3 regions of the Enterobacter sichuanensis genome follow, and region 1 is predicted to be linked to each of the others. Evidence: predicted binding sites of a transcription regulator. Region 1 holds the regulator's gene; each other region holds the start of a gene.
The links. Region 1 encodes LexA, which represses DNA repair genes until DNA is damaged. Its sites were predicted from a motif close to TNCTGTATGTACATACAGNA; they were not measured.
Positions count from the first base shown of each region.

Region 2: a site for LexA is predicted at 5,486-5,505, ahead of metR (HTH-type transcriptional regulator MetR). Genes of this name have one in related genera too.
Region 3: a site for LexA is predicted at 2,002-2,021, ahead of umuD (translesion error-prone DNA polymerase V autoproteolytic subunit). Genes of this name have one in related genera too.

Region 1 is NZ_CP027986.1:315,459-323,234, forward strand. Features, by position in the region: gene plsB (glycerol-3-phosphate 1-O-acyltransferase PlsB) at 86-2,506, opposite strand; gene C1N69_RS01480 (diacylglycerol kinase) at 2,661-3,029, shown strand; gene lexA (transcriptional repressor LexA) at 3,138-3,746, shown strand; gene dinF (MATE family efflux transporter DinF) at 3,810-5,147, shown strand; gene C1N69_RS01495 (CsbD family protein) at 5,268-5,477, shown strand; gene zur (zinc uptake transcriptional repressor Zur) at 5,527-6,039, opposite strand; gene C1N69_RS01505 (cupin domain-containing protein) at 6,155-6,643, shown strand; gene C1N69_RS01510 (conjugal transfer protein TraF) at 6,816-7,776, shown strand, end outside.
Region 2 is NZ_CP027986.1:4,497,952-4,505,727, forward strand. Features, by position in the region: gene udp (uridine phosphorylase) at 1-431, opposite strand, end outside; gene C1N69_RS21730 (dienelactone hydrolase family protein) at 687-1,493, shown strand; gene C1N69_RS21735 (glycoside hydrolase family 1 protein) at 1,532-2,995, shown strand; gene metE (5-methyltetrahydropteroyltriglutamate--homocysteine S-methyltransferase) at 3,039-5,300, opposite strand; gene metR (HTH-type transcriptional regulator MetR) at 5,537-6,490, shown strand; gene C1N69_RS21750 (carboxylate/amino acid/amine transporter) at 6,378-7,277, opposite strand; gene yigL (sugar/pyridoxal phosphate phosphatase YigL) at 7,360-7,776, opposite strand, start outside.
Region 3 is NZ_CP027986.1:2,075,352-2,083,127, forward strand. Features, by position in the region: gene tcp (methyl-accepting chemotaxis citrate transducer) at 1-868, opposite strand, end outside; gene C1N69_RS09965 (aldo/keto reductase family oxidoreductase) at 1,014-1,880, shown strand; gene umuD (translesion error-prone DNA polymerase V autoproteolytic subunit) at 2,040-2,474, shown strand; gene umuC (translesion error-prone DNA polymerase V subunit UmuC) at 2,458-3,720, shown strand; gene C1N69_RS09980 (hypothetical protein) at 3,729-3,998, opposite strand; gene C1N69_RS09985 (LysR family transcriptional regulator) at 4,082-4,969, opposite strand; gene C1N69_RS09990 (SDR family oxidoreductase) at 5,067-6,122, shown strand; gene C1N69_RS09995 (hypothetical protein) at 6,198-6,644, shown strand; gene C1N69_RS10000 (NAD(P)H-dependent flavin oxidoreductase) at 6,711-7,691, opposite strand.

The sequences.
Region 1 (7,776 bases):
CAAAAAATAAGGCCCGGTAGCGTTAGCGCTTACCGGGCCTTTTTATTATCCAGGGCGTCAGGCCGGGCCATAACCCGGCATTGTGTTACTCGCCCTGCGTGGCGCTCTCAATCGTCAGGCGCACGTCTGAGGTGATCAGCTCTGCCAGCATCTGGTAAACCTTCAGCGTCTCTTCCGGCTCGGCATCACCCGTATCACTGATATAGCCTTCATCACGCAGCGTCAGAACCAGGGAGCTGAAGACCGCTTTGTCGAAGAATTCAGGCGCGTTAATGCCGTGCAGCACGGACAGGCGTTGTGCCAGCGTCCGGCTCTCTTTCTCCAGCGTACCGCGGTTGATGGACGGGTTCGCACTCAGCAGCCAGAACGTAATGGCGTAGCGCTGCAACGTTTCGCGCGCACCGGCCGCCAGCAGCTGCAGGGTACGGGAGCGTGACGGATTGATGTGCAGCTCGTCATTCGTCACGGTGATCAACCCCTGACGACGCAGCTCTTCGGTCAGTTTATCCAGCACGCCCGCCAGCTCGTCTTTGCTCCAGCGCAGGAACAGCTCCGCTTTCAGCATCGGGTAGAGTGTCTCAACGTGGTGCAACAGCGCCTGGCGCGAGATGCGACGATGCTGGGTAATAATGGCCGCCATGAGCGACGGCAGCATCAGCATGTGGGTGATGTTGTTACGGTAGTACGTCATCAGCACGGCCTGCTCGCGCGGCAGAATGATGATGTCGCCGATGGTGTCTTTTTCGACTTCGAACTTGTTCATCTGCAACGCGTGATCGATAAGCTCACTGGCCGTTGCAGAAGGTACGGTTGAATCAACCGAATACGGCACGTTGCGCATCATATCCAGATAGCAATCCAGCTGCTCTGTCAGCTGTTCACGGGTTAGCGAACGTTGACGTGAAGCCAGAAGCGCCGTACAGCACAGGTTCATGGCGTTAGCCGCACCGGCGTTGTTAATGCGCACCATCAACTCAGAGGCGATGCCGTTGACCGTTGGCGTCAGCCAGGCCGGACGAACCGCTTCGATAGGGTCAATGGACTCGCGCCACTCCGGAACGTGGTGGTTCAGGTACGTCATCAGCGGCATCGGCTCGCCAAAGTTGACGTAGCCCTGGCCGAGGTTGCGTAACTTGCTCAGGCCACGCAGCATCTGCGGCAGGCTCTCTTTCTCTTTGGTCGCCCCACGCAGCTCTTTGGCGTAAGTTCCTACTTCCATCACATGCTCATAGCCAATGTAGATTGGCACCAGCGTGATGGGACGGGTTCCTCCGCGCAGCATCGCCTGGATGGTCATCGACAGCGTGCCGGTTTTCGGATCGAGCAGACGCCCGGTACGGGAACGACCGCCCTCCACGAAGTACTCCACGGAATAGCCACGGCTGAACAGCTCGCCCAGATATTCACGGAATACGGTGGAGTAGAGCTTGTTGCCCTTGAAGGTACGACGAATAAAGAAGGCACCCAGGCGGCGGAAAATCGGGCCTGCTGGCCAGAAGTTCAGGTTAATCCCGGCAGCGATGTGCGGTGGCACCAGCCCCTGGTGATAGAGCACATAAGACAGAAGCAGGTAGTCCATGTGGCTGCGGTGGCAGGGAACATAGACAATCTCATGGCCATCATGCGCCAGCTGACGTACACGCTCGGCATTATGAACGTTGATGCCCTGATAGAGGCGGTTCCAGGTAAAGCCGAGAATACGGTCGGAAAGGCGAATCATCTCGTAAGAGAAGTTCGCGGCGATCTCTTCCATCAGCGCAATGGCGTTCTGCTGGGCTTTCTCATGCGAAATTTTCTTGCTGCGCGCTTCGTCTTCAACGGCGCGGGCAATCGCTTTAGAGGCCAACAATTTGTTGAACAGATCCTGACGCGCCGGGAGACGTGGCCCGACGGCAGCCAGGCGCTGACGGGCGAAGTGCATACGCGCCACGCGCGCCAGTTTTTGCGCGATGATCTTGTCGGTGCCGTGCTCGTCCGCCATTCGACGCAGCGACACGGAAGGGGAGAAACGGACGAAACTGTCGCGTCCCAGCCAGGAGACCGCAAAGAACTTCTGGATGCCGTTAAGCATGCGCAACGGTGGGTTCTCTTCCCCTTTTTCGCGGCCCGGGCGGCGACCAAACATCACCGACACCGGCACCATCTGTACATCCAGGTCAGGATTGCTGCGGTGCAGGTCGAGATAGTCATGGAACAGCTTGATGGACTCTTCCTTTGGCGTGTAATAGGTAAACACACGCGGCCCACCGTGGATGAACACGTAGCGCGGCAGCAGCGTACCGTCAACTTCCAGCGGTTCAAGCGGGTCAGGTAAGTCATGCGCCAGACACTGGGCGCGAAGCGTCAGTAAGTCTGCCTTCGAGTTATAAGGCAAAACATACATAATGGGACGCGACGTATCGAGCCCCAATTCCAGCGCGGGTTCTGCTGGGATAGACTTGCTTTTTACCAGGATGCTTAATGGTAAATTAAGTAATTTGTAGTAAATTCGTGGCCAGCCGGACATAAACGATGTAAAGCCTCTGGTTAATAATGCAATTGCGGCGCAAGGATAACAGAAAGCGCGCAAAATTTCTGTTGTTACCCGTCATACTTCAGGCTGTAGCGAAACGCGTTACGGCCCCTGTTACTGACGCTCTTTTTTAAAAAAGGTTCTTTTAATGGCCAATAATACCACTGGGTTAACCCGAATCATCAAAGCTGCTGGCTACTCCTGGAAAGGTTTTCGCGCCGCGTGGGTCAACGAAGCTGCCTTCCGCCAGGAGGGCATCGCCGCGATTGTCGCGGTGATTATCGCCTGTTTCCTTGATATTGATGCGATAACGCGCGTTCTTCTGATCGGATCCGTATTGTTGGTGATGATAGTGGAAATTCTGAATAGCGCTATTGAGGCCGTTGTGGATCGTATCGGCTCTGATTTCCACGAACTTTCAGGCCGGGCAAAAGACATGGGCTCTGCTGCCGTGTTGCTGTCGATTATCACTGCCGTTATCACCTGGGTCACGCTGCTTTGGTCACATTTCCGATGAGCCTCGAGGAATAATTAAGTCCCTGGTTTTTTGTGCAGTTTTTGGTTCCAAAATCGCCTTTGACTGTATATACTCACAGCATAACTGTATATACACCCAGGGGGCGGAATGAAAGCGTTAACGACCAGGCAGCAAGAGGTGTTTGATCTCATTCGGGATCATATCGGCCAGACGGGTATGCCACCCACGCGTGCGGAAATCGCGCAGCGTCTGGGCTTCCGTTCTCCGAATGCTGCCGAAGAACACCTGAAAGCGCTGGCGCGTAAGGGTGTCATTGAGATTGTTTCGGGCGCGTCACGGGGTATCCGCCTGCTGGTGGAAGAAGAGACGGGCATTCCGCTGGTAGGGCGTGTTGCTGCAGGTGAGCCTTTACTGGCTCAGCAGCATATTGAAGGCCATTACCAGGTCGATCCTGGTATGTTCAAACCGAGCGCTGATTTCCTGCTGCGCGTAAGCGGTATGTCGATGAAAGACATCGGCATTCTTGATGGCGATCTGCTTGCGGTTCACAAAACGCAGGATGTACGAAACGGCCAGGTTGTGGTCGCACGCATTGATGATGAAGTGACCGTCAAGCGTCTGAAAAAACAGGGTAACACCGTACAGTTACTGCCTGAAAACAGCGAGTTCTCCCCGATTGTGGTGGACCTCCGTGAACAGAACTTCTCTATCGAAGGACTGGCGGTTGGGGTGATTCGCAACGGTGAATGGCTTTAATCTTTTCCTGACAGGCTACAGCTCCGCTGTAGCCTGATTCATTTCCCACTTCCGGTATTTTTCATGTCACTGCTGACGGCATCCGATAAGGCATTGTGGCGTCTTGCTTTGCCGATGATTTTCTCCAATATCACCGTGCCCTTGCTGGGGCTGGTCGATACCGCCGTTATTGGTCATCTGGATTCGCCTGTTTATCTTGGCGGCGTGGCGATTGGCGCGACGGCAACCAGCTTTCTGTTCATGTTGCTGCTCTTTTTGCGCATGAGTACGACCGGCCTTACCGCGCAGGCTTACGGTGCAAAAGATCCGTTGCGTCTGGCGCGTGCGCTGGTACAGCCGATGATGCTTGCGCTTGGCGCAGGGGCGTTGATCGTTTTACTGCGCGCTCCCCTGATTGACCTTGCACTCCATATCGTTGGCGGCAGCGAGGCAGTACTGGAACAGGCGCGGCGTTTTCTTGAAATCCGCTGGCTTAGCGCGCCCGCCTCGCTGGCTAATCTGGTTCTACTGGGGTGGCTCCTGGGCGTCCAGTATGCCCGTGCGCCTGTCATTCTGCTGGTGGTGGGCAACCTGCTCAACATTGTGCTGGATGTCTGGCTGGTAATGGGGCTGCAAATGAACGTGCAGGGGGCAGCGCTGGCGACGGCGATTGCCGAATACGGGACCTTTATTATTGGTCTGTGGATGGTCTGGCGTGTGCTGGTGATGCGCGGGATTTCCCTTGCGCTGCTCAAAACCGCCTGGCGCGGCAATATCCGTAAGCTGCTGGCGCTCAACCGTGACATCATGCTGCGTTCATTGCTGCTTCAACTCTGCTTTGGTGCACTGACGGTCTTTGGCGCACGGCTCGGGCCAGACATCGTTGCGGTTAATGCCGTCCTGATGACGCTGCTGACCTTTACCGCCTATGCGCTGGACGGCTTTGCCTATGCGGTTGAAGCGCATTCGGGGCAGGCGTATGGCGCACGGGAAAGCGGGCATCTGCGGGATGTCTGGCGGGCGGCCTGTCGACAGTCGGGTCTGGTGGCGTTGGCATTCGCGCTGATTTACGCCTGCTTTGGCGAACAGATTATCGCGTTACTCACCTCCCTGCCGGCACTGCGCGAACTGGCGAGCCATTATCTCATCTGGCAGGTCATTTTGCCGGTGGTGGGTGTCTGGTGTTATCTGCTGGACGGCATGTTTATTGGCGCGACGCGCGGAGCCGAAATGCGTAACAGCATGGCTGTCGCGGCGGCCGGGTTTGGCCTGACGTTGCTGACGCTTCCGTGGCTTGGTAACCACGGTTTATGGCTGGCGTTGGCCGTCTTTCTCTCACTGCGCGGGTTATCGCTGGCGTTTATCTGGCGCCGACACTGGCAAAACAATACCTGGTTCCCCTCACGCCACGATATATCGTGACGGTTAAAGATTCCGAATATGAAACTAACAGCGGAATCCTTAACTACAATAATTATCACGTCCAGCAGAAAAGAACGTAACGGACGTTACGACCCGACGCTTAACGAAGAGGACACGATGATGAATAAAGACGAAATCGGCGGCAACTGGAAGCAGTTCAAAGGTAAAGCGAAAGAACAGTGGGGTAAGCTGACGGATGACGATATGACCGTCATTGAAGGTAAACGCGACCAGCTTGTCGGTAAAATTCAGGAGCGTTACGGCTACGCAAAAGACCAGGCGGAAAACGAAGTCAAAGACTGGGAAACCCGTAACGATTACCGCTGGTAACGCTGAATAACCCACTGAGGCGGCTTAAAAGCCGCCTTTTCTTTTGCTGCTAACGCGGCTTTTTCTTTACCAGAATCGAGTGGTCGTGCTGACATGCGTCCTGATGACGACAGGCTTCCACTTCCACACACGCTGAGCACAGACCGTGTGCTTCAATCACGTTATGGCGCAGGGCAAAGCCCATTTTAGCGGCCAGCGTATGCATAATGTCTTCCACACCTTCCGCACCTTCTTCTTTCACCACGCCGCAGCGGTCACAAATAAACATCGCCGAGGTGTGGGTAGGCTGATCGAACAGATGACACAGCACATAGCTGTTTGTGGATTCGACTTTATGCACAAACCCTTGTTCCAGCAGGAAATCCAGCGCGCGATAGACCGTCGGTGGCTTTGCCTGCGGCTCGCTTTCGCGGAGCAGGTCGAGCAGATCGTAGGCGCTGATGGCACCCTGTTGCAGACTCATCAAGCGCAACACTTCAAGGCGCTGCGGAGTCAGGCGCACATTGCGTTGCGCGCACAGCTTTTCGGCCTGCGCTAACAGCTCTTTTGTGGACTTATCCATTTAGCACCCCGGATGTTATAGGACGGAAAACCCTCACTTTATCATGTTCTGCTAAAAACACCGAGATCGGCCAGTCTGTGCTATACCTGACCCATCGCAAACCGGGAGATAAACAATGAAAAGACCTGACTGTATTCGGCACTGGCGTGATGTTGAAGGTGCGGATGACTCGACTTACCCCGACAGCGATGAGCTGTTTTCCATCGGTGCGCCACTGGCCCGCAAGCTCGGGCTCGGGCGCATTGGCATCCATCATGAGCGTTTGCCGCCAGGACGCAGGACATCCTATCCCCACGCGGAAAGCGATGAAGAAGAGTTTATTTACGTGATTGAAGGCTACCCTGAAGCCTGGATTAATGGCTATTTGTGGAAGCTGGAGCCTGGCGACAGCGTAGGCTTTCCTGCCGGAACCGGCATCTGTCATACCTTTATCAATAACACGGACGAAGAGGTTCGGTTACTGGTCGTTGGCGAGGCTAACAAGAAGCACAACCGTATCTACTATCCGCTCAACCCGGAGTACGCCGCCACGCGGCAAGATCGCTGGGTAGACCATCCTCCCCAGTTTTTTGGGCCGCATGATGGAAAACCTGGGAAAAAATAATTTCCTCTTCTATAAATATTGAGGGCCGTCACAAATTACAACAGGCCGTAAGGAAGTTTTACTTAGGGAAAGAATTAGCGGGTCTTTTACTACTTATTCACAGCAATAGTTCGTTCCTGTTTGGGTGATAACAGACAGGGGTTATTTCATAACAGACTATAACGGGCATACTGTGAAAAAAAATTTTAAATTTTCGGTGGTTAGCATTGCTGTCTCCTTGTTTATGGCAAATCAGGCGGGAGCAGCCAATACCTGGACAGAATCACGCAGCGACGCAATGGGTGGCACCGGCGTGGCTTCGGGAAGCTATGGCAGTGGGGCGTTAATCAACCCCGCGCTGCTGGCAAAGGCAAAACCGGACGATGATGTGACGGTCATATTGCCTTCGGTTGGCGCGCAGATCACGGATGAAGACAATCTTCAGGACGAGATTGATAATATCAACGACAAAATTAATCACTATAAGGATGTGGTGGATAATCTTACACCGGTTGAAATTATCACCAATCCATTAGGTTCTATTAACCAGTTCCAGGGCGCGGCAAAAGATCTTGCCGATGAGCTGGACTATCTCAAGGGCAAGACCGCACGCGCTACGGCAGGGGCAGGCATTGCCGTGAGTATCCCTAACGATGTCCTTTCTGTGGCGTTTATGGCGAAAGGCTACGCCCATGGTCGGGTGAGTTCGTCGATCGACCAGCAGGATATTGATTACCTCCGCGGTATTCAAAACAGTGATGCGGTCGCGGCCGGCGTCGCGCTGGATGCTGCGCTGAACGGCACGGACCAAATCACCAAAAACCTCAACTCGACGGCCTCTGGCCGGGCGGCAATTGTGTCCGACTATGGCGTTGCCATTGCCCGTCAGTTCGATCTTGGCGGCGTTCCGGTTTCCGTGGGTGTGACGCCAAAACTGCAAAAAACCTGGGTCTATAACTACACCACCTCAATCTACGATTACGACAGTAATAAGTGGAACGACAGCCGCTACCGTACAGACGATACGGGCTTCAACGTGGATGCCGGGATTGCGGCCGATTTCGGCGAAAACTGGACCGTCGGCGTGAGCGGACAAAACCTGATGTCGCGTGATATCGACACCAAAGATATCCGTATCCGCAACGGGCGTACGG
Region 2 (7,776 bases), 530 kb from region 1:
GCGGCCTCAACCAGCGCAGTAGTACATTCGAAGTCGGCCACTGCCGGGAACTCCATTGGCGCAAAGTGCAGGCTTGCGCCGTCCAGGCGCACGGATGCTGTCGTGACCAGCACGTCGCCGACGTTGATATGCGGCTGAATAGCGCCAGTGGTACCGATACGCAGGAAAGTACGAATGCCCAGCTGCGCCAGCTCTTCAACGGCAATAGAAGTAGACGGGCCACCGATACCGGTAGAACAGACGATCACGGCTTTACCATCCAGCTCTGCACGCCAGGTGGTGAATTCACGATGGGCTGCCAGCTTAACCGGCTTATCCATCAGCGCGGCGATCTTTTCCACACGCTCAGGATCGCCCGGGACGATCGCGAGCGTAGCCCCTTGTAAATCGTTTTTGGTGAGGCCGAGATGAAAAACATCAGACTTAGACATAGGTGACTCCTCTGTGGGTCGGTTAGTCAGAAGAAGTAAAACGGTACTTTACAGAAGCAATACGCATAATTTCGTGACGCAACTCACCATGACCGAAAATGATTGCAGTTAATTTCCATAAAATAGTGATTTACATCACATTAACAAGTTATATCGTTGGGCGCTGCACAAAAGATAGACCGTTTAAGGCACTGTGAGTTGTTAACCTGGTGTCTATATTTACCTTTGCGCTAACTCATTGGTACGGAGAATGCCATGACTGAAAAAACCGGTTTTGCACCTGCTGCGGCCCCGCATGCCTCAACCATCGTCTCAACGTCTGAAGAGGCCATCACGGCGGGTGAGACCTCTATTCCCTCGCAGGGAGAGAATATGCCTGCTTACCACGCACGCCCAAAATCAGCAGATGGCCCGCTGCCCATCGTGATCGTGGTTCAGGAAATTTTCGGCGTTCATGAACATATTCGCGACCTCTGCCGCCGACTGGCGCTGGAGGGTTACCTGGCCGTTGCGCCTGAACTCTACTTCCGGCAGGGCGATCCCGACGACTACAGCGACATCCCCACATTGCTCAGCAATCTGGTGAGCAAAGTCCCGGACGCGCAGGTCATGGCCGATCTCGACCACGTTGCCAGCTGGGCGGCGCGCAACGGGGGCGATCCGCACCGGCTGCTGGTCACCGGTTTCTGCTGGGGTGGACGCATCAGCTGGCTGTATGCCGCGCATAACCCGCAGCTGAAAGCTGCTGTCGCCTGGTACGGCAAACTGGTGGGCGAAAAAACGCTGAATTCACCGAAACATCCCGTGGATATCGCCACGGAGCTGAATGCCCCCGTATTAGGGCTGTATGGCGGTCAGGACACCGGTATCTCCCTTGATTCGGTAGAGACCATGCGCCATGCGCTCCGTGCGGCCAATGCGAAGGCCGAAATTGTGGTCTATCCGGATGCCGGACATGCCTTTAACGCTGATTATCGCCCGAGCTATCACGCGGAATCGGCTAAGGATGGATGGCAGCGGATGCTTACATGGTTCCGTCAGTACGGTGGTAAAAAAGGGTAAGCCTTTCCCATTGTCATGACGCATAAGGAGTGCGTGTTATGGAGCAATCCCTCTCGTTTCCACGCGGTTTTCTCTGGGGCGGCGCCATTGCCGCCAACCAGGCTGAAGGGGCATGGAACGTGGACGGCAAAGGGCCGTCCGTGGCAGACGCCGTCGCCTGGAAACCCAACCTGTCCGTGAAAGATTACAGGGGTCATATGTCCCTGACGGACGAGAACATTCGTGATGCGTTTGAAGGCAACCATGACGCGCGCTACCCGAAGCGCCGCGGCATCGATTTTTATCACCACTATAAAGACGACATCGCCCTGTTTGCTGAGATGGGTTTTAAGGTGCTGCGCGTCTCCATTGCCTGGTCGCGCATTTTCCCGACCGGAGAGGACGCTACGCCCAACGAGGCCGGGCTGCAGTTTTATGAAGAGTTGTTCCGCGAGCTGCGTCGTCATCACATCGAGCCGCTGGTCACCCTCTCCCACTATGAAATGCCGCTGGCGCTGAGCGAAAAATATAACGGCTGGGTACATCGCAACGTGGTGGATGCCTTTGTCCGCTTCTGCAATGTTTGTTTCGACCGCTATAAAGATCTGGTGCGTTACTGGCTGACCTTTAACGAAATAGACAGTATTCACCGTCATCCGTTTACCACGGCGGGTATTCGCGAAGAGAAGAGCGCACCGGGTCAGGCAAAGCAGGATATTTACCAGGGGCTACATCATCAGTTTGTCGCCTCAGCACTGGTGACGCGCGACTGCCACGCCAAAATTCCCGGCAGCAAGGTCGGTTGCATGCTGACAAAACTGACCACCTATCCGCACAGTTGCCGCCCGGAAGACGTTGAAGCTACGCTGAAGAAAAACCTGGAGAACTATTTTTATGCCGACGTGCAGGTATTTGGCGACTACCCGCCGCTGATCCTGCGCGATCTGGAAAGACAAAATATCCATATTGAAATGCACCCTGACGATCGGCGTATTTTAAAGGAGCATACCGTCGATTTCGTCTCCTTCAGCTACTACATGTCGATGACCGAATCCACTCAGCCGGACGCTGAACGCATTCCCGGCAATACCGTGCTCGGCGTGAAAAACCCCTATCTACCTGCGTCGGAATGGGGCTGGCAGATTGATCCCCTTGGGCTGAAAATCTCGCTGCTGGAGCTGTATGACCGTTACCGGAAACCGCTGTTTATCGTTGAAAACGGTCTGGGCGCGAAGGATGTGGTCGAAAACGGCAAGATCCATGATAGCTACCGCATCGACTATTTCCGCGCCCACTTTGAACAAACGCTGGCGGCGATTAATGAAGGGGTGGAGATAATGGGGTTCACCACATGGGGGTGTATCGACATTATTAGCGCAGGCACCTCGCAGATGTCGAAGCGCTATGGCTTTATCTATGTCGATCAGGACGATGAAGGCAACGGCACGTTAAAACGGCTGAAAAAAGACTCCTTCTGGTGGTACCAAAAAGTGATTGCCAGTAACGGCGCAGACCTGAGCTAAGTATGCGCAGGCCGGGCAGACGCCCGGCCATCGCGCGTCGCGGCTACGCCTGACGCAAATTCTGTGCCGCCTTCACCATATTCGCCAGCGCCGCGCGGGTTTCCGGCCAGCCGCGGGTTTTCAGGCCGCAGTCCGGGTTTACCCACAGGCGCTCAGCCGGAATGCGCTGGGCGGCTTTCTTCAGCAGGGCTTCGATCCACTCCACGCTCGGCACGTTCGGGGAGTGGATGTCGTACACGCCCGGTCCGATTTCGTTCGGGTAGTCGAACTCTTCAAACGACTCCAGCAGTTCCATATCTGAACGCGAGGTCTCGATGGTGATCACGTCAGCGTCCAGCGCGGCGATCGAATCCATGATGTCGTTAAATTCGCAGTAACACATGTGGGTGTGGATCTGGGTGTCGTCCTTCGCCACCGCGGCGTTGATGCGAAACGCCTCCACGCCCCACTTCAGGTAGGCCTCCCAGTCGCTGCGGCGCAGCGGCAGACCTTCACGCAGGGCCGGTTCGTCAATCTGGATGATGCCAATGCCTGCGGCTTCGAGATCCGCCACTTCATCACGCAGCGCCAGCGCGATTTGCTTCGCGATGGTTTCACGGGACACATCTTCACGCGGGAAGGACCAGCAAAGAATGGTCACCGGGCCGGTCAACATTCCTTTCACGGGCTTGTCGGTCAGGGACTGGGCGTATTTCGCCCACTCCACGGTGATGGGTTCCGGGCGGCTGATATCACCGATGACCACCGGCGGCTTCACGCAGCGGGAGCCGTAGCTCTGCACCCAGCCATTCTGGGTGAACACGAAACCGTCCAGATGCTCACCGAAGTATTCCACCATGTCGTTACGCTCGGCCTCCCCGTGCACCAGCACGTCCAGACCTAAGCGCTCCTGCTCTACAATCGCCTGTTTGATGTGTTCGGCGATACCGGTACGGTAGTGATTCGCGTCCAGGTTGCCTTTTTTGAAGTCCAGGCGCAGGCCGCGGATCTCGGTGGTTTGCGGGAAGGAACCAATCGTGGTGGTCGGCCACGCAGGCAGGTTGAAGCGCGCGCGCTGCGCTTCGGCACGCACCTCATACGGGCTCTGACGCTGGCTGTCCTGGGCGGTGATGGCCGCCAGACGTTTCTCCACAGCCGGGTTGTGAACACGAGCCGAGTGACGGCGCGCCTGGATGGGTGCGCTCCATTCACTAATCGCCGCCGTGTCGCCGCTGTTCAGGGCGTCACGCAGCAGGGCCAGCTCCTCACACTTTTGCAGGGCAAAGGCGAACCAGCTCTTCACTTCCGCATCCAGACGGGTTTCTACGCTGAGATCAATCGGGCTGTGCAGCAGGGAGCAGGAAGAGGCGATCCACAGTTCACGTTTGTCTGCGATGTCTTCAATCTGCGCATATTTCTCCGTCAGATCGGCGCGCCAGACGTTACGCCCGTTCACGAGGCCGGCAGAGAGTAGCCAGTCCGCTGGCAGCCGTTTGTGCAGCTCTGCCACATCATCGTTACCGTGTACGAGGTCGACGTGCAGACCCTGCACCGGCAGCGCGGTAATCGTCTTCAGGTTTGGCGTCACGCCTTCGAAATAGGTGGTCAGCAGGAGCTTCACCTGCCCCGCAAGCGCGTCATATGCCGGTTTGAAGGCAGAGAGCCATGCCTGCGGCAGCTCCAGCACCAGCGCAGGTTCGTCGATCTGCACCCACTGAATGCCGCGCTTGCCCAGCTCAATCAGGACCTGTTTGTAGACCGGCAGAATATCGTTAAGCAGGCTCAGACGATCGAACTGCTCCCCTTTCACTTTACCCAGCCACAGGTAGGTTACCGGCCCCAGCAATACGGGCTTCACCTGGTGACCCAACGCCAGCGCTTCGTCCACTTCATCAAGAAGCTGCGTCCAGGTCAGTTTGAACTGCTGACCTTTTACGAACTCCGGCACCATATAGTGATAGTTGGTGTTAAACCACTTGGTCATTTCCGCCGCTGCCGCTGGCTCACCCGTTGGCGCACGGCCACGGCCGATGCGGAACAGGGTATCGATATCTACCGATCCATCGCTGTTCTGATGACGAGCCGGCACGTTGCCAAGCAGCAGGCTGGTCGTCAGAACATGGTCGTACCAGGCGAAATCGCCCACCGGCAGCAGGTCAATGCCCGCCTGTTTTTGCTGATCCCAGTGACGGGCGCGCAGCTCGCGTCCCACTGCCAGCAGCTCTTCACGGGTGGCGTTTCCCGCCCAGTAGCTTTCTTGCGCTTTTTTCAGCTCGCGACGCAGGCCAACGCGAGGGAAACCGAGAGTGTGATTGCGGATAGTCATGTGTTCTTCCTCTAATTAATTGTAAATCCTTTGGATTTTGAATTCAGGGAAGGCGGCAAGTTTGCTCATCCCCGGGAGCTTACATGAGTAAGTGACCGGGGTGAGTAAACGCAGCCAACGCACCATAAATTTAAAAGACGAAGGATTTTAGACGTCCAGATGTTTACACTTCTATAATTGGCGGTTACTGTATATTCCTCAAGCGCAAAATGTTCATGCCGAAGTGAAGGACTTTCATGATCGAGATAAAACACCTGAAAACGCTCCAGGCGTTACGGAACTGCGGCTCGCTCGCGGCAGCGGCGGCCACGCTGCACCAGACCCAGTCCGCCCTTTCTCACCAGTTCAGCGATCTGGAACAACGCCTCGGCTTTCGTCTTTTTGTGCGTAAGAGCCAGCCGCTGCGCTTTACGCCGCAGGGCGAGATCCTGTTGCAGCTGGCGAACCAGGTCCTGCCGCAGATCGCCAGCGCGCTGCAGGCGTGTAACGAACCGCAGCAGACCACACTGCGTATCGCCATTGAGTGCCACAGCTGTATCCAGTGGCTGACCCCCGCGCTTGAGAACTTCCGCCAGAAGTGGCCACAGGTGGAGATGGACTTTAAATCCGGCGTGACGTTCGACCCGCAGCCCTCGTTGCAGCAGGGCGAGCTGGATCTGGTGATGACGTCCGATATTCTGCCGCGCAGTGGCCTGCACTATTCACCGATGTTTGATTATGAAGTGCGCCTGGTGCTGGCGCCGGACCATCCGCTGGCGGCCAAAACGCGCATCACGCCGGAAGACCTGGCGACAGAAACGCTGCTGATTTATCCGGTTCAGCGCAGTCGTCTGGATATCTGGCGTCACTTCCTGCAGCCGGCAGGCATTAGCCCGCAGTTGAAAAGCGTGGATAACACCCTGCTGTTGATTCAGATGGTGGCGGCCAGAATGGGTATCGCAGCGCTGCCGCACTGGGTGGTGGAGAGTTTTGAACGCCAGGGCCTGGTGGTCACTAAAACCCTGGGTGAAGGACTGTGGAGCCGGCTGTACGCCGCCGTGCGCGATGGCGAGCAGCGACAGCCGATTACAGAGGCGTTTATTCGCTCAGCGCGGAACCACGCGTGCGACCATCTTCCGTTTGTGCGGAGCGCGGAGCGACCCAGCGGCGATGGACCCACAGCGAAGCCAGGATCACCGTTCCCCCAATAAGGAAGCTCGGCCAGTGTGGCTGTTGCTGCCAGATGGCGAGGTTAACCAGCAGCCCCGCCGGGACATGCACGTTGTTCATGATCCCCAGCGTACCGGCGTCGACCTGGGTCGCGCCGTAGTTCCACATGAAGTATCCCAGCCCTGAAGCCACCACGCCCAGCCAGACCAGAACGCCCCATTGCACGTTCGTGGTTGGCAGTTTTTGCGGATTACCGAGCATAAACCACGCCGCCACCGCAACAATCGCAGCCCCCATATAGAACCAGGCGAACGCGTTATGCTGCGGCATCGGACGGGTTTCCATCAGACGTTTGTAGCCCACCATGCCGATGGCGAAACTGATGTTGGCGAGCTGGACGAACATCAACCCGGTCCAGAAGTGATCGCTCACTTTGTCGTAGCGAATAATCGCCGCGCCAATCACCGCCAGCGCCGCGCTCAGCAGGTATCCCCAGCGCAGGCGGCGCTTGCTGAGCAAATCGTAGATCAGCGTGATATAGAGCGGCGTAAGCACGGTGAACAGCAGGAATTCAGAGACGGACAGGTAGACGTAAGCCCGGAAGCTAAACAGATACATGATGCCGAGCTGCATCGCCCCCACCAGCATATACAGCACGATCGTTTTCAACGATTGCCCGCGCGTACGCAGAAACGGCAGGAACACCAGCGCCGCCAGCCCCACGCGCATCAGCACCGAGAAGTAGCTGTCGACCGAACCGGCAAGGTATTCGCCAATCAGGCTAAAGGAGAAGGCCCACAGGATAGTGGTGATAATGAGTAGCGCCACAATGCTTGTCTCTCAGAAATAAGGAGAGGCATTGTAGCGAACTCTTTAGTTGACAACTGAGCGATAAATAACCGAATGAAGATTATTCAAGGAACAGTTTGCGCAGATACTTCGGTACCGCGTTATCAGCGTTAGAACCAATCACTTCCAGTTCCGGGTGCAGATCTTTCAGACGCTGGTGCGCGTTCTGCATGATACAGCCCTTACCTGCCATTGATAGCATTTCGGCATCGTTCATGCCGTCACCAAAGGCGATACAATCTTTCAGCCCAAAGCCCAGACGTTTCGCGACCGCTTCCAGGGCGTGGCCTTTGGAGACACCTCCCGCCATCACTTCCAGACAGGTCAGCGTTGAGAAGCTGACGTTAACGCGATCGCCCCAGCGGGCGTTGATCGCCTGTTCCAGCGGGAGCAGCTCTTCATGGCTGTCGCAGGTGAAGAACACTTTACTGATGCCATCCGGCTCCAGCAGACCTGGTTCATACAGGGAGTAGTTGAA
Region 3 (7,776 bases), 1.8 Mb from region 1:
CGTTACTTCCTGCGGCAATTTCGCCTGCACCGGTGTAGATGGAATCGGTGCTGCCGCGTACGGCGCTGACGGTGGTCACCAGCGACTGCTGCATTTCATGCAGACCGGCGGCCAGCTGGCCCATCTCATTGCGGCCAGAGAGGGTGATTTCCTGCGTCAGATCGCCCCCGGCAATCGCGCGAATATGGTTCATAATGGTGTTGAGTGGTTTTAACAACAGGTGTTGTAAACCCTGCCAGATGACCACCAGTACCGCGATAACGGCCAGCAAGATAGCCGCCAGTGTCCATTGCATCTGCGTGAAGCTGCTCTGATTCTCTTCGGCGGCGGCTTTCAGCAGAGTGTTGTTTTCGGCGCGCCAGCGGTTATAGACCGCTTCCATATCGTCCTGCGCCTGTTGCGCGTCCAGATCGCCATAGGCCTGGTAGTTGTCGGCACGCAGATACTCAATCGACAAACGCATCACTTCGTGCATCTGGTTCCAGGACTTCTGCATCTCGTCGGTCAATGCCGCGTTCTGGCCGTTAACCTGCGGCAGTTTTTGCCACGCCTTGTTATAGGCTTCGGCTTTTGCCAGCGAGTCACCTGCTGTGCCGAGCAGTTTATTGATCGCCGCAAGGGACGCCGGATCACGCTGATTTTTCAGGTAGCGGATCGCCACGCGGGTCACGGTGACGCGTGTTTTCACCAGCGTGTTCACGCTGTCGCTCAGGCTTTCCTGCTGAGCGTTGAGCACACCGGAATTCTGGAAGTTATGGCGATCGTTACTGACGGCAGAGTAGAACAACCCTCCCGTGACAACTTGCAACAGACAGAATATGGTGAGGGCAAAGATAATACCGGTAATCACGTGCAGATTTTTCAGCATAGCGGTCGTCCGTTAGAGAAGATGCAGGGTTTCTTCAATACTATCGTCGTAGAGAATTTAAACTTTAATTTAACTCGCGCTTAACTCAGGGGCCCGTGAGGGAACCTGTTGTAAACCCGGATCATTTTTTATGAGGAAGGTCAACATGAGCAGTATTGATAAAAGCGGGACGTACGCGCTCGGAACGCGAACGGTTAAACGACTGGGCTATGGTGCGATGCAGCTGGCCGGGCCGGGGGTATTTGGGCCGCCGAAGGATAAAAATGCCGCGCTGGAGGTGTTACGTGAAGCCGTGGCGGCGGGGGTAAACCACATTGATACCAGTGATTTTTATGGCCCTCATGTGACTAACCAGCTGATCCGCGAGGCGCTTCATCCGTACCGGGACGATCTGACGATTGTGACCAAAATTGGCGCCCGTCGCGACAGCAAAGGCGCCTGGCTACCGGCCTTTTCCGCACAGGAGCTGACGCAGGCGGTGCATGACAACCTGCGTAATCTGCAGCTGGATGTGCTGGACGTGGTGAATCTGCGGATCATGTTTAGCGCGCACGGGCCGGCGGAAGGATCGATTGCTGAACCGCTTTCCACCCTGGCAGAGCTCCAGCAGCAGGGGCTGGTGCGTCACATTGGCCTGAGCAACGTCACGGCCACTCAGGTTGCGGAAGCGCAGAAAATGGTGCCGGTGGTGTGCGTGCAGAACATGTACAACATTGTGAACCGGGGGGACGATGCGCTGGTGGATCTGCTGGCGCAGCAGGGGATTGCGTATGTGCCATTCTTCCCGTTAGGCGGCTTTACGCCACTGCAATCTTCCGGGCTGCAGGCGGTCGCCGACTCGCTGGGCGCAACGCCAATGCAGGTTGCGCTGGCATGGCTGCTGCAACGTTCCCCGAATATCCTGCTGATCCCGGGCACTTCGTCCGTGGCGCATCTGCGGCAAAACCTCGCGGCGGGCGAACTGCAGCTGCCGCCTGACGCACTGGAAACATTGAATACGCTGATGGACTGATCGTCACAGGCGCGAAGCCCGACATGTGCTTTTGGGCTTTGCGCGTTTTAAATCTTCTGACACTTCAACGCGTTTGGGTTCGCTTCCGGAAATGACCTTGATCCTTTGCCATAATCCGTAATACTGTATTTATATACAGTATCTGGCGAGAAAGGCATTATGGACACTCTCTTTTCTTATCATCCAAACCAATACATTGAATTACCTTTATTTTTAGAGCGTGTAGCCTGTGGTTTCCCCAGTCCGGCGCAGGATTATGTGGAGGATCGTCTCGATCTTAACCGGCTGGCAGTGAGACACCCCAGTGCGACCTATTTTATCAAGGTGAGTGGAGACTCCATGATTGGCGCAGGGATTGGCGACGGCGATCTGCTGGTTGTCGACCGTTCGTTAACTGCCGGGCATGGGGATATCGTTGTGGCCTCGGTCGCCGGAGAGTTTACGGTGAAGGAGTTACAGACTCGTCCGGTTCTGCGGCTGCTGCCACATAACGTTCGCTATCAGCCCATTACCTTTCAGTCCGAAGAGGAGCTGCAGATCTTCGGCGTCGTCACCCACACCCTCAAAACGCATAAACATGTTCGCGCTGGTTGATGTAAATAGCTTTTATGCCTCCTGCGAGAAGGTGTTCCGCCCCGATCTGGAGGGGAAGCCCATCGTGGTGGTTTCCAATAACGACGGCTGCATTATTTCACTGTCGCCGGAGGCAAAGCAGTTCGGCATAAAAATGGGTGAGCCGTATTTTAAATTCAAAGAGAAGCGTTTTCCGTCACGGGTTTACGTGTTTAGTTCAAACTATGCGCTGTATGCCGATCTCAGTAGTCGGGTGATGCAGACGCTGACCGATCTCGCCCCGGCAATAGAGATTTACTCCATTGATGAGGCGTTCGTGAACGTTTCAGGGGTCAGTAACTGCCTGGCGCTGGAAGCATTCGGTCACCAGATGCGCACGCAGGTCTTTAAAAATACGGGCTTAACCGTTGGCGTCGGTATTGCCCCGACGAAAACGCTGGCAAAGCTGGCCAACTATGCAGCGAAGCGGTGGTCCGGCACTGGCGGCGTGGTCGATCTGTCGGATCGCGAGCGGCAGCGGAAACTGCTGGCAAAGGTTCCGGTTGAGGAGGTGTGGGGCGTAGGGCGGCGCATCACGAAAAAGCTTAACGCGATGGGAATAACCACGGCGCTGGAGCTGGCGGAAGCATCCTCCTGGGTCATTCGCAAACATTTTAACGTGGTGCTGGAACGTACGGCGCGCGAGCTTCGCGGGGAGCCCTGTCTTGATCTGGAGGAGTACACCCCCACGAAGCAGCAAATTATCTGTAGCCGTTCGTTTGGCCACCGTATAACCCAATACGAAGAGATGCACCAGGCGATTTGCGCCTATGCGGAACGTGCCGCAGAGAAACTGCGCGGCGAGCATCAGTATTGTCGTTTTATCAGCGTGTTTGTGCGGACCAGTCCGCATGCGGACAACGAAATTTATTATGGCAATCAGGCCTCTGTCACCCTGATGACGCCCACCAATGACTCGCGGGATATTATCCGTGCCGCCACGGAGGCGCTGGGGCGAATCTGGCTCGACGGGTATCGCTATATGAAAGCCGGGGTGATGCTGGCGGACTTTTTCAGCAGCGGCGTCGCTCAGCTTAATTTGTTTGACGATAACCGTCTGCGCGCCAACAGTGCGGCGCTGATGGAGATGATCGACAGCGTAAATCACTCCGGCAAAGGGAAGATCTGGTTTGCGGGGCAGGGTATTGAGAAAGCCTGGGCAATGAAGCGCGAGATGCTGTCACCGGCTTATACAACGCGGTACGCGGATTTGCCGGTGGCGAAGTAATAGTGGCGCTATTTCTTTTGCGTCAGCCAGGTTGCCGCGGCCGTCAGCACGCCGATCCACGGCATTTCACCCGCACCTGCCAGGAAATTATGGCGATCGATGTCATTATTTTTACGAATATCAGCAAGGCGGGTAAGCGCCGTTTTCTCATCCGCGGCGCCGATCTCCTCAAACTGTTTTTCAAACCCCTGAGCGATGAGTTGCGCGGCCGCGTCGATATTTTCGCTCTCGATCGCAATCAGGTTCGTGCCTTTTTGGAAAAAACGGTAATCCTGCATACGTGCTCCAGTAAGAGGAGGTTAGGGTGAAAATACACTATGCCTTGCGGTTAAAAAAAGCACGCGATTTGCGCAAGCAACGTTTAGCTTTTCTTTACGATTTCAGGCAGTAATTGCTCAATCACGCCCACGACGCTGCGGACGCGTTGTGGAATAAAGCGTGCGTCGGGATAGACGGCATAGAGAACGCGGTCGGGTAACCGCCAGCCGGGCAATACCGGCACCAGCGTGCCGGCCTGCAGTGCGCGGGCCGCAAGCGGGCGCTGCATGCCGCCGATCCCGATGCCTGCCTCCAGCGCCTGTAACAGCGCGTCGCTGGTATTGGCCCGGAAAACGGTATTCACCTTCACCTCGAGGGTTTCCTCAGCAGCAATCAGCCTGAGCGGAACATCCGGCGGGATGCCGCTAAACCGTACGTGCGGCAGCGTCGCGAGTTCGCTGACGTCGTCCACCGCCGGAAAACCGGGGGCGGCAAACAGAGCCGTTTCAATACGCGCCAGCACGCGAGCCGCATGCGCCTGCGGGGGCTCGCTGCTCAGCCGTATCGCCACATCCACACCCTCCGTCACCAGATCGGCAATCCGGTCATCAAGAGAAATCATCAGATGCAGTTCGGGATGCAGGCGTTGCAGCGTCAGTAAATGGGGCAACACAATCTGCCCCAGGCCGCTTGGCAGCTGGACGTGCACGCTGCCCTGAAACTGGTGGTCGACGGGATTGAGCCGCCTCTCCGCTTCCCGCATGGCGTCCAGCAGCAGCTGCATGTCCCGACGATAACGCTCCCCCTGCTCGGTCAGCTTCATGGTGCGCGTTGTTCGGTGCAGTAACACCACGCCGAGCTCCTGCTCAAGGGCGGCGATCTGCTGGCTAACGGCAGATTGTTTCATTCCGCTCTGGCGGGCGGCTGCAGAAAAGGATCCTGCCTGCGCGACACAGAGAAAAGTAGAAATGGCGTTGAGCTTGTTATTCATTTAATGGTTTTTCTGATAGGTGCCATCGAAGTGAGGGGATATCCGCTAAAAAAATAATATATGACACTGCATCTGTCACTCATTCTGGAGAAACACCATGAACAAAAGAGAGCAACACAACGTCGCGTTGATCGCGGGGGCCAGCGGCATTGTCGGCAGACAGCTTGTCAGGACGCTCCTGCATCATAAGTGGGAGGTGATCGGCCTCAGTCGCCACGGCGTCACCCATCCGGACGGCATTCCGATGGTGAACGTCGATTTACTGGATGCGCAGGACAGCGCCCGGGCGCTGCGCGTCCTGGATGGCATCACTCATCTCTTTTACAGCGCCTGGGCGAACGCGGCGAACTGGACGGACATGGTCGAGCCGAACGTTACAATGCTGCGTAATCTGGTCAGCACGCTTGAAAAAACGGCGCCTTTGCAGACGGTAAGCCTGATGCAGGGGTACAAAGTCTACGGTGCACATCTGGGGCCGTTTAAAACCCCGGCGCGCGAAAGCGATCCCGGCGTGCCGGGGGCGGAATTTAACGCCGCGCAGCTCACCTGGCTCAGCCAGTTTCAGCGCGGGAAACGCTGGCACTGGAACGCCATCAGGCCGGGCGTGGTGGGAAGTTCAGTGCCGGGCAATACCATGAACCTTGCGCTGAGCATTGCCCTGTACGCTTCGCTGTGCAAGGCTCAGGGGTTACCGCTGCGTTTTCCCGGTTCGGAACAGACCTGGCACAGTATTGTTGACCATACCGACGCCGGGCTGCTGGCCGAAGCCACCCTATGGGCCGCCACGTCACCTGCGGCACAGAATCAGGCATTCAACGTGAATAATGGCGATATCTGGCGCTGGAGCGAGCTGTGGCCGCGCATCGCTCGCTGGTTTGAGCTGGACACTGCGCCGCCGGTGAGGTTGTCATTTCGCCTGCTGTTTACGGATTATCGCGACGTCTGGCGCGAGCTTGCCGGGGAACGGCTGGTGGAAGCGGATATTCTGAAACTGAGCGACGGGCAGTTTGCCGATTTCGTCTTTAGCTGGCATTACGACATGTTCGGTGACGGGAGCAAACTCCGGCGGTCGGGCTTCACGCGAATGCAGGCGACCGATGAGATGTTTTTCAGCCTGTTCGCGCAGCTGAGAACCGCGCGGATTATTCCCTGACTCTAAGGGTTGTTGTCATCAACGATCGGCGCGTTATACTCACGTCTTGAGAATCATGTAGGGTGGGGCAGGGATATGCACGAGAGTCTAAAAATAATATCAGTCGCGCTGCCCCTCATCGCGCTTTTCATATTGTCCGGTTTTTTTATCAGACGTATTCGTCAGGCAAAACGCATCATTACAGACCGCAACGGGATGAAAAAAATATCCGCTAACCCGTCAATATTTGGCGGGAATGCAGGTAAAACCTGGTTTTATGATGACCAGTTTTTATATGAGGTTAAAAATAACGCCACCCGTAAAATTGCGCTGGCGAATATCATTAAGATCGGGCCGGGGAATACCGAGATAAATAGCAGACGGGTCTGGATTGTTATTTACCGTGACGGTGCTAATGAAAAGCAGGTGCAGTTTTATAACAATCTTACCCTCTGGAATCATAACTTCACGGCTTTTCTGGCAGCGGTAAAAAGAGCCAATCCTGACGCTGTCGTGAAAGAACGCTCATTGCTCAATTTATGAAAAACAACCGCAGACGGTTTGCGGACGCCGCCCGTGGGGAGCGTCCGGAGCATCAGGGTTAAGGGCTTACTCAACCGTTAACGCATTAACCACCTCGGCCACGCTTTTCACGCTGTGAATATTTCCAATTCCCGTGCCGAGCGCGATATAGCCCTCATCGGTGTTATTTTCCAGCATGCCCAGGCGCAGGCCCCGTAAACCTCCCATCGCCTTGCCCAGCGCTTCGTTGCTTGCGCCAGCTTTATCCATCGCTGCCAGTTTTTCCGCCAGCCTGCCGGGAAGAGAGCGGTAGTAATGGGGGACGGTGCGGAAAAGCAGTAAATCGAGACCGTTGGCGGCAACAATTTTATCTTTGACCCCCTGCGGCACGCGGCTTTCTTCCGTACTGATAAACACCGAGCCGGCAAATACGCCTTCAGCGCCTAAGGTGTGCGCCGCTCTGGCGGTGCGATTATCGGTAATGCCGCCCGCCGCCATCACCGGAATATGCTTCACGGCATCGGCAATCAGCGGCACGATGGAAAAGGTGCCAAGCGCCGTGGCGGGTAACGTTCCGCCCTCATCAAAACCGGTGGCAACGATAATGTCTGCCCCCGCGTCTTCTGCGAGGCGGGTGTTTTCCGGGGTGGGGTTGATGTCGCGGTAGATAATGGCGATACCCGCCTCTTTTAGCTCGCTGAACAGCGCCGGAATAATGCTGCCTTCCCCATAGCCCGTATACACAACGGCCCTGACGCCTTCCTCTTTCACCACCTGAAGGATAGGGCCTGTCCAGACGTCGTTAACGGCCGTGGGGATCAGGTTCACGCCAAAGGGCTTTTCGGTCAGCCGCTTCGTTTTACGAATCTCTTCCCGCATTTTTTCGGCGGTCTCTTCCGGCGTGGAGACCGCGGTGTCGGCGGTTAAGCCGGCGTTGGGGCCCAGCACACCAAGCCCACCGGCATTGCTGACTGCAGCGACTAAGCGGGCGTCAGTGAGCCAGGATAGCGGTCCCTGAATAACAGGTTTTTCGATGCCAAGGATCTGACAGATACGGTTATTTTTCACAGCAGACTCTCCCTTACGTTTGAATGGAGGAGAGTGTAGGGCGCAAGATTGTTAGGAAAAATAGCCAAAAATATTCATCACTGTT